4 regions of the Neobacillus sp. PS2-9 genome follow, and region 3 is predicted to be linked to each of the others. Evidence: predicted binding sites of a transcription regulator. Region 3 holds the regulator's gene; each other region holds the start of a gene.

What was found. Region 3 encodes Rex, which represses fermentation and respiration genes when NADH is low (regulators of the CRP and FNR family bind a similar motif). Its sites were predicted from a motif close to TTGTGAAATATTTCACAA; they were not measured.
Region 1: RCG25_RS15660 (DUF3147 family protein) is a predicted target of Rex. The motif match lies at 1,701-1,718, and genes of this name have one in related genera.
Region 2: RCG25_RS11495 (formate/nitrite transporter family protein) is a predicted target of Rex. The motif match lies at 1,349-1,366, and genes of this name have one in related genera.
Region 4: RCG25_RS19910 (TIGR04053 family radical SAM/SPASM domain-containing protein) is a predicted target of Rex. The motif match lies at 1,071-1,088, and genes of this name have one in related genera.

The regions. Positions count from the first base shown of each region.
Region 1 is NZ_CP133269.1:3,090,989-3,094,169, forward strand. Features, by position in the region: gene RCG25_RS15650 (acyl-CoA dehydrogenase family protein) at 1-706, opposite strand, end outside; gene RCG25_RS15655 (DUF3147 family protein) at 903-1,277, opposite strand; gene RCG25_RS15660 (DUF3147 family protein) at 1,296-1,658, opposite strand; gene RCG25_RS15665 (YpzG family protein) at 2,492-2,644, shown strand; gene RCG25_RS15670 (GNAT family N-acetyltransferase) at 2,837-3,181, shown strand, end outside.
Region 2 is NZ_CP133269.1:2,283,362-2,286,542, forward strand. Features, by position in the region: gene RCG25_RS11485 (CPBP family intramembrane glutamic endopeptidase) at 1-631, shown strand, start outside; gene RCG25_RS11490 (S1 domain-containing RNA-binding protein) at 736-1,185, opposite strand; gene RCG25_RS11495 (formate/nitrite transporter family protein) at 1,402-2,226, shown strand; gene RCG25_RS11500 (glucose-1-phosphate adenylyltransferase) at 2,477-3,181, shown strand, end outside.
Region 3 is NZ_CP133269.1:4,962,482-4,965,662, reverse strand. Features, by position in the region: gene RCG25_RS24745 (ABC-F family ATP-binding cassette domain-containing protein) at 1-914, opposite strand, end outside; gene moaC (cyclic pyranopterin monophosphate synthase MoaC) at 1,083-1,580, shown strand; gene RCG25_RS24735 (redox-sensing transcriptional repressor Rex) at 1,615-2,268, shown strand; gene RCG25_RS24730 (YhbD family protein) at 2,398-3,021, shown strand; gene RCG25_RS24725 (polymer-forming cytoskeletal protein) at 3,034-3,181, shown strand, end outside.
Region 4 is NZ_CP133269.1:3,968,502-3,971,682, reverse strand. Features, by position in the region: gene RCG25_RS19920 (Cof-type HAD-IIB family hydrolase) at 1-413, opposite strand, end outside; gene RCG25_RS19915 (metal-sulfur cluster assembly factor) at 657-965, shown strand; gene RCG25_RS19910 (TIGR04053 family radical SAM/SPASM domain-containing protein) at 1,169-2,296, shown strand; gene RCG25_RS19905 (Crp/Fnr family transcriptional regulator) at 2,349-3,047, opposite strand.

The sequences.
Region 1 (3,181 bases), 1.9 Mb from region 3:
AGCCCTTGTGTAATTCACCCAGGATATTTTCCTCCGGAACACGGACATTATCAAATACTAAGCCGGCTGGACCCCATTCTCCCATCGTATGTATATACTCCGATTTCCAGCCCATATCGCGGTCGGCAATAAAGCAGGTCACACCTTCTCGTCCACGTGTTTCTTGATGCCTTTCTTTATCTGTAATGGCGATAACCATAACGAAGTCGGCTTCATTACCACCTGTAATAAATGTTTTTTCACCATTCAATACCCATTCATTTCCGTCCTTGACCGCTGTCATTTTGATATTTTGCGTATCAGAGCCTGCACCAGGTTCAGTCATAGCAAAGCAGGATTTTTTCTCCCCATTGATAGTTGGAATTAAATATTTTTGTTTTTGTTCTTCATTTCCATAGTAAAGAATATTATCTGCTGAGCCGCCAAATTGGAATGGAACAAAGGTCTTCGACACTTCCATCAACACAATGGCCATCATCATTTGCCCTAAATCAGCTCCGCCGTATTCTTCAGGTGTGTTAATTCCCCAGAAGCCTGCTTCCTTTGCCTTTAATTGAAGCTCTTTTAATTTTCCTGGCGGGAGACTAGGCTTTCCTTCTCGTTCGTTTCTTAATACATCGTTTTCAAGTGGAATGAGTTCTTTTTCAACAAATCTCCTAATTGTTTTCTGCACCATTTTTTGCTCGTCGGTCAAACGTAAATGCATTTCCTTCACTCCATTCTATTCTTTTATTCTAGTTTTCTTCTTAGAAAGTATATGATAGGTTATCCGAAAACATACCTACCGGTTGGTATGTTAATTTTATTTTATTCCGAAATTTCAGATAATACAAGTTAAAAGTGATGAAACTTGTTAAAAAAATCCTTCAGCTCTAATTCCGCTAAAGGATTTTTTTAACAAATTATATGTGGTGGACGGCTTTTTTTATTGCCATACGTTCTCTTAATGTAGAGATCGCAATAGAGCTTGTTAGCCATGATAGCAATCCTATGGTAATACTTAAGAGCCAATTACTAGTGGATTGCAAGGTAAGGAGGACTGTAATCACGCAAATAATTCCGCCCATCATTCCATATACAGACCCTCGGGCAATATTGGTTGCTTTCTTTGTACCGGAAGCAATGCCGACCATGATAACCGCTGTTAGCATTACGGCAGGAAAAGCTGCAAAAATTCCAGCAAGCATTTTCCACGGAGAAATGATTGTAATTAAATAACTTAGTGAAACCGCAGTTCCACCGAGTAGGAATCGAATAAATAAGTCCTGTTTATTCATGTTTGTCACCTTTTTCGTTTAATGAGATGTAATAATGACAACTACTATTGAAATAGTAAACCAGAAAGCCATGGATTGAAGGATGCCCCGTTTCCAGCCTACTTTCGGTAAAAGATAGCCTGCGATAAGAGCAACTATGATGTTGATTGCCATTCCAAAGATGGCTCCCCTTGATAACATAATCGAATGTGAAATCAGCTGCGCACCATGAAAATCAAGTCCTATTGTTAATAATGCCGCAAGATACACCGCAGGAAAGGCTGCAAAAATTCCTCCTGCTTTTTCTCCCAATTTTTTTGCTACCACTGTACAAGCAACAACTGCTAAACCACCCAAAAGGAATCGTATGAGAAGTGCGCTTATTGATAGATGTGCCATCATTTGTTCGCCTCTTTTTTTGTTTACCGTGCTGTTATTTTAGTTACGTGAATAATCTCACAAACTATTTTACGTATTCATTGTACCTCAATTTTATGACAATACATGTGAACACTTTATTAATGTTTTTGAAGCGGTTTCATTTGATCTATTTTGTGCTTGAGTCTTGGTGAAAGACAAACCTACGGCATTTCAAGCTTGTCCTGTCCTTCATCCACCTTATGAAGGACAAAACCTTTGTATTCAAATCAAATTTTGTCCTTCATCAATCGTATGAAAGACAAAATCTTTGTGTTCAAATCAAATTTTGTCCTTCATCAACCGTATGAAAGACAAAATCTTTGTGTTCAAATCGAATTTTGTCCTTCATCAACCGTATGAAAGACAAAACCTTTGTATTCAAATCGCATTTTGTCCTTCATCAACCGTATGAAAGACAAAATCTTTGTATTCAAATCGAACTTTGTCCTTCATCAACCGTATGAAAGACAAAACCTTTGTATTCAAATCGAACTTTGTCCTTCATCAACCGTATGAAAGACAAAATCTTTGTGTTCAAATCGAATTTTGTCCTTCATCACCCGTACGAAAGACAAAATCTTTGTGCTCAGACCAAATTTTGTCCTTCATCCACTGAAATCAAAGAAAGTCCGTCAAACAATCTTAATTAATTATTAGATAGTTCGTTCTGCTTCATTAGAATAAACCATTCCATCTTTTTTCATGCATCACTGATATTTAAATAAGTGAGTAATTTCTGTTGATTTTACAAATAATAATAATGATGTTCCATAGCGAATATCATCGTTTCAAATCCTATGATGAGGTGATTTTAGATGAGCTACAGAGATCATTTGGATCCACACTCAGAGCTTTTTCACCACACGTTTACAAGGCCAAAACGCCAGAAATCTCAGGTGAATGGGCAAACACAGGTGACGCAAAACACAATCATCTTAAGGAGTAATGCCAAAGCACACCGTTGGTAAGTGTAATGGCATCGAAACGAATGATGGGGTGACACAGATCGCTGCCTCCATCAAGAAGAAGGCTGACTCAACACAATGAGTCAGCTTTTTTCTTTTAATATGAAATAAACGAAAAATTATGATTGAAAATGTATGTTTAGAAGGATATCATAAAATCTAATTAAATTATTATCTAATGGAGTGGACTAGAGTATGTACGATGCTTTCACAATAAGAGACGCAGAAATAACTGATTTACCGATTATCGTTGACATATACAATTCAACCATCGCTGGGAGAATGGTTACCGCTGACCTTGAGCCAGTAACTGTTGAAAGCCGGACCCAATGGTTTCACGAGCACTCCCCTTCCTTTCGTCCACTTTGGGTAGTCGAAAGTCAAGGATTAATTTGCGGATGGGTAAGTTATCAGTCGTTTTATGGCAGACCAGCCTATAATGGAACAGCTGAAATCAGTATATATATTCATCAGGATTTTCGTGGAAAGAAACTCGGTAAGTTTCTTATACAAAAAGCAATAGATGCTTGCCCAGCCCTT
Region 2 (3,181 bases), 2.5 Mb from region 3:
TCATAAACGAACATTCAAAACTCTCATCACTCCTAATAAAAAAATAAACTGGATGAGAATTTTTTGGGGATTCAGCTTGTTTTTTTGCTTAGTTTCCGGAACGACACTGATTGATTTTATTTTCAATCCAGGAGATTATGCATTCAATAATATTAAATGGGAGGACTTTCTTAAGCTGTTTTTCTTTGTTTTAATCTTAACACCTATGCAAACAACAGCGGAAGAGGTGTTTTTTAGGGGCTACCTAATGCAGTGGTTTGGTCGAAAGATTAATCATTCACTATTATTATCAATCATTGTAGGTTCTATTTTTGGTATGCTTCATTTCAGTAACCCGGAAATGAATTATTCAGCATTTTTTGTGGGTAGTGATTATGTACTTTCTGGAATAGTGTGGTGTTACATTACTGCAAAAACAAATAGCGCAGAAATAACGATTGGTGCCCATGCGGCAAATAATATGTTTCTTGGTTGGTTTTTAACCATGGATGATGCAGTCTTTGGGAAAATTCCTTCCTTATTTGTAGTAAGTGATATCAATCCACAGATCTCCTTGTTATGGACTATTATTACTTTATCCGTCTTTACGTTCTTTGCAATTAAAAAATTTGGAAAAAACTATAGAATTTAATTTCTATTTGGAAAAGTATTGAGAGAACTAATCATTTCCCAAAAAGAAGAGCTGACTAGAAACAGTCAGCTCTTCTCTTTGGTTATATAGTTACTACGAGTCAGTTATCCGCGTCTTCCGCCTCGGCCGCCACGCTTTGTTTCTGTGTTGCGTTTAAGTGAAGATAAATTTTCTTCACTAGACTTTAAAAACTTAACCATTTTATCTTCAAATGATTCTTTAGGTTTGAAATTGCTTTTTGGACGAAAATCTTTAGAACGGTTGTCAGATCTCCCTTGCCTTGCTGGGCGTTGTGAGTAAGAAGAGGTTTGACTTTCCGGTCTATCGATTGCTTTTTTAATGGATAAGGCAGTTTTTCCGTCTTTCTCACTAATTACCTTTACTTCAACCATGTCGCCTACTTTAAGGTGGTCATTAATATCCTTAACATAGCTTTCCGCAACTTCACTTATATGCACAAGACCCGTTGTACCGCCAGGCAATTCTACGAATGCTCCAAAATTAGTGATTCCTGTTACTTTTCCTTGTACTTTGCTGCCTATTTCAACTGACATAGAAATATATTTCCCCCTCAATAATGTTAAAACCACTTCATTATAACAAATATTTCACAGGAATAAAATCTTTTTGCTGATTTAGAAAAAATATCGAAAACGTTTAATAATTGTTAAAGAAACGTTCACTGGAATAAGGATTAAAGTGCGATAAAATAAAAGTATGTTAAGAACATCACAAATAAAAGAATTTTATTAAAAAAGGAGTAACACCTTATGGCCTATAGTAAACCAGATCAAATTATGGAAATAACCATAGAGAATGGTACGAAGAAAACTAAAAACTCTCCATTGCAGACGTTAATTTTAGGTTTTGAAGCAGGTGCATTTATTGCGCTGGGATATTTACTTTGCATACGTGTGACAGCAAGCTTATCAATCAATTTGGAAGGATTAAGCAGCTTGATTGGCGCATCTGTATTTCCTATTGGATTAATTCTTACTTTACTTGCAGGAGGCGAGTTATTAACAGGTAATATGATGGCTGTGCCGCTTGCAAGGATGGCAAGAAAGGTTTCTACTAGTAAGGTCATTATAAATTGGTTTCTTGTGACAATTAGTAACTTTCTAGGAGCTATTTTTGTCGCCTATTTCTTTGGTCATTTAGTAGGTCTAACTGAAACTGGTCCATTTTTAGAAAAAACGGTTAGTATTGCAGAGCATAAACTTGAAGCATCATTTCTCCAAGCCTTTGTTTCAGGTATAGGTTGTAACTGGTTGGTTGCTTCCGCGGTCTGGCTTTCGTATGGAGCCAACGATATGACAGGGAAAATAGTTGGGATTTGGTTTCCAACGATGGCTTTTGTGGCAATTGGGTTTCAACACGTAGTAGCCAATATGTTTGTCATTCCTGCTGCGATTTTTGCAGGTCATTTTTCTTGGACGCAGTATATTAACAATTTTGTTCCGGTTCTCTTAGGTAATGCAGTAGGAGGATCCGTGTTTATTGCAATGGCTTATTGGCATGCATATAGCAAAAAAGATGTACCATATCAAGAGCCAAAGATTGTTCAATCTATAATGAAAACGGGTATTAGATAGATTTTAGTATTCGAATTTAAAACTACTGTATAAAAATACCCTAAAAAAGGTTCCTATCTCTAGGATCCTTTTTTAATTCCGTCAACATTCGGACAAAAACAGCCATATTGCGTACTATTTCTTTAAGAGGGTGTCGATAAAATAATAAGTACTTTTCACAGAGATGTAACATGTAAGCCGCTTAAATGGAAAAATCAGGTGATAATAGGAGTATAAACACAAATACAAAACCAATGGAAGGAGGAGAACAATGAATAAACCAAATTGGATAGCCATGCTGTTAGCGGGAGGTAGGGGGACAAGACTTAATCTACTTACAAAAACGATCGTAAAGCCAGCTGTGCCGTTTGGTGGTAAATATCGTATCATTGACTTTGCCTTAAGTAATTGCAAAAACTCAGGGATAGAAACTGTAGGGATTTTAACTCAATATAAGCCCCTGGTATTACATTCGCATATTGGTCAATGTAATCAATGGAAGCTTGCAGACAGATATGGTGGATTAATAATCCTTCCACCATATCAACGGGACGGTTCAGGTGTGGAGTGGTATGAGGGTACGGCACATGCAGTATATCAAAACTTTCAATTCATCGAGCAACACAATCCTGACTATATTCTCATTCTGTCAGCTGACCAAGTTTATAAGATGGATTATAGAGAGATGCTGCAGCATCACATTGAAACAAATGCTGATTGTACCATTGCAGTGATAGAAGTTCCATGGGAAAGTGCACACCAATTCGGTGTACTAGAAATTGATAAGCGGTCAAATAAAATTCTAGCATTTAATGAAAAACCGCAAAAGCCCACTACCAATTTAATATCGATGGGAATATACATTTTTAATTGGCCTATTCTAAAAGACACTTTGATTAAGGAAGAACAAAAGGAATTTACACACAGAGATTTTGGAAAGGATATTATTCCCTCCATGCTGGACGAGGGATTTCAT
Region 3 (3,181 bases):
TCCATTATGTCCATTTTCTCAAGCTTTTTCCGGCGGCTTTGCGCTTGTTTGGTGGTGGACGCTCTCGCTAGATTCCGTTGGATAAAATCCTGTAAATTAGCGACCTCTTGCTGTTGTTTTTCATAAACCTTCAAATTGCGCTCATAATTGGCCGCTTTTTGTTCAAGGTAAGAACTATAGTTACCCGGAAAACGTTGGATTTGCTTGCGGGATACTTCATAGACCTGATTCACGACTTTATCTAAGAAGTAGCGGTCATGAGAGACGATTAAGATCGCGCCATCATACCCCTGCAAATATTGCTCCAGCCATGAAAGGGTATCAATATCCAGATGGTTGGTAGGCTCGTCCAATATTAAAATATCAGGTTTTGTTAGCAGTAATTTCCCCAAAGCAAGGCGGGTTTTTTGACCACCGCTTAAACTAGCAATCATGAGAGAATGATCCTGGAAATTTAAACCGTGTAGAACCGAGCGAATGTCAGCTTCAAACTGGTATCCGCCCTGTTCCTTGAATTGTACCTGGAGGGTATCATATTCTTTCAGCACCCGTTCGTACTTGCTTGGGTCTTCAAACACAGAAGGCTCGGCCATTTGCTCTTCCAGTTTGCGGAGCGATTTTTCCATGATTTGAAGGGGTTCAAATACGGTTAACATTTCGTCCCAAATGGTCAATTTGGATTCTAATCCTGTGTTTTGAGCTAAGTACCCAATGGTTACTTCTTTTGGTTTGATGATTTCGCCGCCATCATGAGACAAATGTCCGGCAATAATCTTTAATAAGGTCGATTTTCCGGCACCATTACGGCCAACTAGGGCCACACGGTCTCTCGTTTGTAATTCTAGCTTTATATTCGATAAAATAAGGTCAGCACCATAATATTTTTGTAATTGATTTACTTGCAATAAAATCATTTTATTCACCTCTATTACTTAGGACTAGTGTACCGTATAAGCGGAATGACAGCAATAACTCGGACTCTTCTAGGTGCTGTTCTTTTAAAAAATCTAGTGATTCGTTCAAAGTTTCACACACATAAAAGGAAAAATAGTGTATTATTTTTTGGTAGGAGGATTTTTTATATGGCCGAATTTACGCATTTTAATGAAGAAGGCAGAGCAAAGATGGTAGATGTCAGCGATAAGCCTGAGACAGCACGTACTGCTCTTGCTCATTCTAGCATAACTGTAAGTAAAGAGATTTTTTACAAAATAACCCATCATGAGATGAAGAAGGGCGATGTACTAGCTGTTGCCCAAGTTGCAGCCGTGATGGCGGCAAAAAAAACATGGGATATTATTCCTATGTGTCATCCCATCCCACTGACAGGTGTGAATATTTCTTTTGCATGGGAAGAGGAGCAAACAGGGAACTTTCAATTACATATTGAGGCAGCGGTGAAAACAAAGGGGAATACAGGTGTGGAAATGGAAGCGCTCACAGCTGCATCTACTTGTGCTTTAACCGTTTATGATATGTGCAAGGCAGTCGATAAAGGGATGGTTATTGGGCCAACCTATTTAGTGGAAAAAACAGGCGGTAAAAACGGTGATTTTAGAAGAAATGAACAGGTTAAATAAGAGTTAAAAAACCATTCATGGGGTGTGGGAGAATATGAGTAACGAAACGATGAAAATACCACAGGCGACAGCGAAACGGCTGCCCCTCTATTATCGATTTTTAAAGAACCTGCATACTTCCGGCAAACAAAGAGTTTCATCTGCAGAGTTAAGTGAAGCGGTAAAGGTAGACTCGGCAACGATTCGCCGTGACTTTTCCTATTTTGGGGCATTAGGTAAGAAGGGGTATGGCTATAATGTTAATTATTTGTTAACCTTTTTCCGGAAAACGCTGGATCAGGATGAATTAACAAAGGTTGCGTTAATTGGGGTCGGTAATTTGGGGACTGCCTTTTTAAATTATAACTTTTTAAAAAATAACAACACGAAGATCGAGGTCGCGTTTGATGTCGATCCGGAAAAAATGGGTACAACGATTCGCGAAGTTCCAGTTCATCATATGGATGATTTGGAGAAGGTATTAGAAAATAGTGATATTCAGGTGGCTATTTTAACGGTGCCAGCTCCTGTTGCGCAAATGATAACGGACCGACTGGTAAAAGCGGAAGTTAAAGGGATTCTAAACTTTACGCCTGCTCGGTTAAATGTACCAGGGTCGATTCGGGTTCACCATATTGACCTGGCAGTGGAACTGCAATCATTGGTTTACTTTTTAAAGCACTATCCAACAGTGGATGTAGAGGAATAGAACATGATAATAAGGCCTCTTACGATGATTCAATCGTAGGAGGTGTTTTTATTGCAAAAATTTGTAAGTTATAACTTTACACGCGTAACAGTGTTATGTTACATTGATAAATAGAAAGGGGTTTTTATCATGAGTGAGGAGTTAATCTCAAAAAAAGACCTATTAGAATTTGCGAGAATTTCCTATGGACAGTTATATAGATGGAAGCGAAAGGACCTTATTCCAGAAGAATGGTTCATACGTAAATCAACCTTTACTGGGCAGGAGACCTTTTTTCCAAAAGAGAAGATCCTAGAAAGAATCAATAAAATCCAAACAATGAAAGAAAATTTATCACTAGATGAACTGGCAGACATGTTTTCACCAAATATTTCTGACTTGCAGCTAGGAAAAGACGAGCTAGTAAAACGTAACATTGTTTCATCTGCTGTTATGAATTTTTACCTTGAGAATGAAAAAGGAAGCCCTACGTTTACGATTACTAGGATGCTTGAAGTATATGTGCTTGAGAAGCTTCTGCAATCTGGTGAGATTAATCAAGATGAAGGAAAGATGCTGCTTCAGGTGTTAAAGGAGCATGCTGCTTTAATCAAACAAAAAAGCTGTGAATTAGTCATAACAAGGAAACTTGGGGTGTCATCGTGTCTCTTGCTCATTAACGCAGAAGCGATGCATATGGATTTGGGGACGAAAATGGTTGTGCAGCTCTCACTGATGTCGTGTATGGAAGAGATCAAAGCAAAATTATTATAAAGGAGAATATACATGGATATGAAGGAAAGAGGAGACTTAGTCATCAATGGTTTCGGTGCTTCAAATGGTGGGGCGTTCCGCCAGGTCATATTGAATGGATTCGGAACGGTTAACAGTGATGTTGATTGCGTGGAGTTTGAAAGTAATGGCTTCGGGACCG
Region 4 (3,181 bases), 990 kb from region 3:
CCAGTAGTTATCTTTGGATTACCGAAGCTAAAAATGTCTAAAAGCTTTTCATCATGATAGTGAAAATAAACGTCATCGATTACTTCTGCAATGATGTTATGGAAATGAAAGCTTCTGCAAGCTTCAACAATGTCTTTTGCGACCTTAACATCAAGTGGTTCGTGATAAAATCCCCAATTAGGATTTCGTGGATGATGCATAAACGCTCCGTTAAAATTAACAATGGGCGTGTCCAAATTTAACTCACGATAATACATTTCACTTGAACGAAAAGGGCGGCCAGTTGCAATCATAACGACATGACCTTCATCCCTTGCTTTATTTATTATTTCCTTCGTTTTTAAAGAGATGGTTTTATCATCTTTAAGTAATGTTCCATCTAAATCTAATGCGATTAAATGTCTCTCGGCCATATGGACTCCTTTATAATATGAATTCTCAAATAAATGCATACTTTTAGTAAAAAAATGAACTGCATGATACACTACATTTAATGAGTTTCAAAACATTGGACTGTTATTTCTATATTTACTATGTTAACAATTATATATCCAACCTGTAAAAAATTTCACACCAAGATTGGATAAAAACCGATATACTTTTTATATAAAAGTAAATACTGTAATAAATCGTACCATTTAAAGGAGCGGAAGGAAATGAATGAGGATTTAAGAGAGAATATTATGGGTGCACTGGAGTTAGTCATTGACCCAGAACTAGGTGTAGATATTGTTAATTTAGGATTAGTATATAAAACAGAAATGGATGATGAAGGAAAGGTCACTATTGATATGACATTAACTTCAATGGGCTGCCCTTTGGCTGGAACAATTGTTGATCAAGTAAAAAGAGCACTTGCAGATATTCCTGAAGTCAAGGATGTAGAAGTAAATATTGTTTGGAATCCGCCTTGGAATAAAGAAATGATGTCACGCTATGCGAAAATTGCCTTAGGCATTCGCTAAATATAAGTGGTAATTTAATATAATATAACCTTTAAAAGCAGTGGAGTTTCATCCACTGTTTTTTCTTTTAGAGTTTTCACAAAACGTCCATATATATCGTTCAGTCTGTGAGTTAGTTCACTTTTTTTGACTATAAACACCTTTATAATACAGATTATTAAGGCTGTTTGAGTTGAAATAGCTGTTTTTAGGGGGCGTTTCATATGGCTTTTAGCCGAGATTTTAATAAAGATCCATTTATCGTTATTTGGGAACTTACACGTGCATGTCAGTTAAAGTGTTTGCACTGTCGTGCCGAAGCACAATATAGAAGAGATCCTCGTGAGCTTTCCTTTGAGGAAGGCAAACAGTTAATAGATCAGATATATGAAATGAATAATCCGATGCTCGTTTTTACGGGGGGAGATCCCTTAATGAGGGAGGATGTTTTTGATATTGCTAAATATGCAGTGGAAAAAGGCGTACGTGTCTCAATGACGCCTAGTGCCACTCCTAACGTGACCAAAGAAGCCATTGAAAAAGCAAAAGATGTCGGACTATCTCGCTGGGCATTTAGTATTGATGGGCCAACAGCAGAGGTACATGATCATTTCCGTGGAACGGCTGGGTCATTCGATCTTACAATGGAAAGAATTAAATATCTTCATGAGTTGGAGATCCCTATCCAAATCAATACCGTAATATCTCGCTATAATATAAATTATCTGGATGAAATGGCAAAAATGGTTGAAGAACTCAATTGTGTATTATGGAGTGTCTTTTTCCTTGTGCCAACAGGAAGAGGACAAGAATCAGATATGATCTCTCCCGTTGAACATGAAAGAGTGTTCAGATGGCTTTATGATTTAAGTAAACGTGTTTCTTTTGATATAAAAACAACAGCAGCACAGCATTATCGTCGAGTGGTTATTCAGCAAAAGATGCGTGAGGCTAAGGAACAAACAGCAGAGATAGATTATCTAAGTGCATTAACAGAGCAGGGATTAACAGGCTCAATCGATGGTTTAGGTCGAGCACCAAAAGGCGTAAATGATGGAAATGGATTTGTTTTCATATCGCATATTGGAGATGTTTACCCGAGTGGACTTTTACCAGTTAAGGCAGGGAATGTAAGGGAGCAGCCATTAGCAGAAATTTACCGTGAGTCACCTATTTTCAAATCACTACGGAATCCTGATCTTTATAAAGGAAAATGTGGGGTCTGTGAATTCCGCCATGTATGTGGAGGTTCAAGGTCAAGAGCTTATGCTATGACGGGTGATTATCTTGAAAGTGAACCGTTCTGTGTTTATATTCCAAAAGCACTACGGGAAAAACAGGTCCAAAAATAATCAAGATAAAAAAGAAGAGGCTGACCTTAAAAGTCAGCCTCTTCCATAACAGCTATTCAATATTGCAATAGACGGCAGAACAATTTTCGCAACCGATCTCGTCTTTTAAATATTGAAGATCTAAAATAGATATTTTACCTCGTTTTATAGAAATAATTTTATCTTTCTTTAAGTCACTGAGGATCCGATTTGTACTTTCTCGAGAAGTCCCACAGAAATTGGCGAGCTCTTGATTAGTTAGAGGCAGGTCAATTAAAATTTCATTATCTTTTTGAATACCGTAGCTATTAGTCATTCGAATTAAAGTAGAAAAAAGCGCGCCGCGTTTTCCATTTAACACAAGGTCACGAAATTTTGTTTGTGTTTTTCGGAAATGATCGCTCATCCATTTCATGAATTCAAAAGCAAGCTTACTATTTTGAAAAATTTCACTTTCAATCACATCTTTTTTAATGGCTACAATTTCTCCTTCTTCTAGTACCTTTGCACTTAATAAGTACCTAGGATTATCTGTAAAGAGTGTCAATTCACCACAAATATCATTTGTACCGCAAATTCTTAAAGATAGTTCACGTCCATCTGATGTTATTTTGCTGATTTGAACTTTTCCAGAAATGATAATGTAAAGTTCCTCTGCTTTCATCCCTTCCTGAAATAAGAAGCTTCCTCTTTCACTTCTAAATTTCCGGTCAGCAAATCGAAGTAATTCTTTTATCTCTATGGAATGAGTGGGTTTCATTGGCGTTGTCATTGTCATCCGTTTCACCTCAAGTAACATATTTTATACCTGTCAATTTTTATTAAGGATTCATTAGTATCATTCTATCCCATGATTGAGCAATAAATCGGGGTAAACAATGACAATATAGTGAAAACTCACGCAGT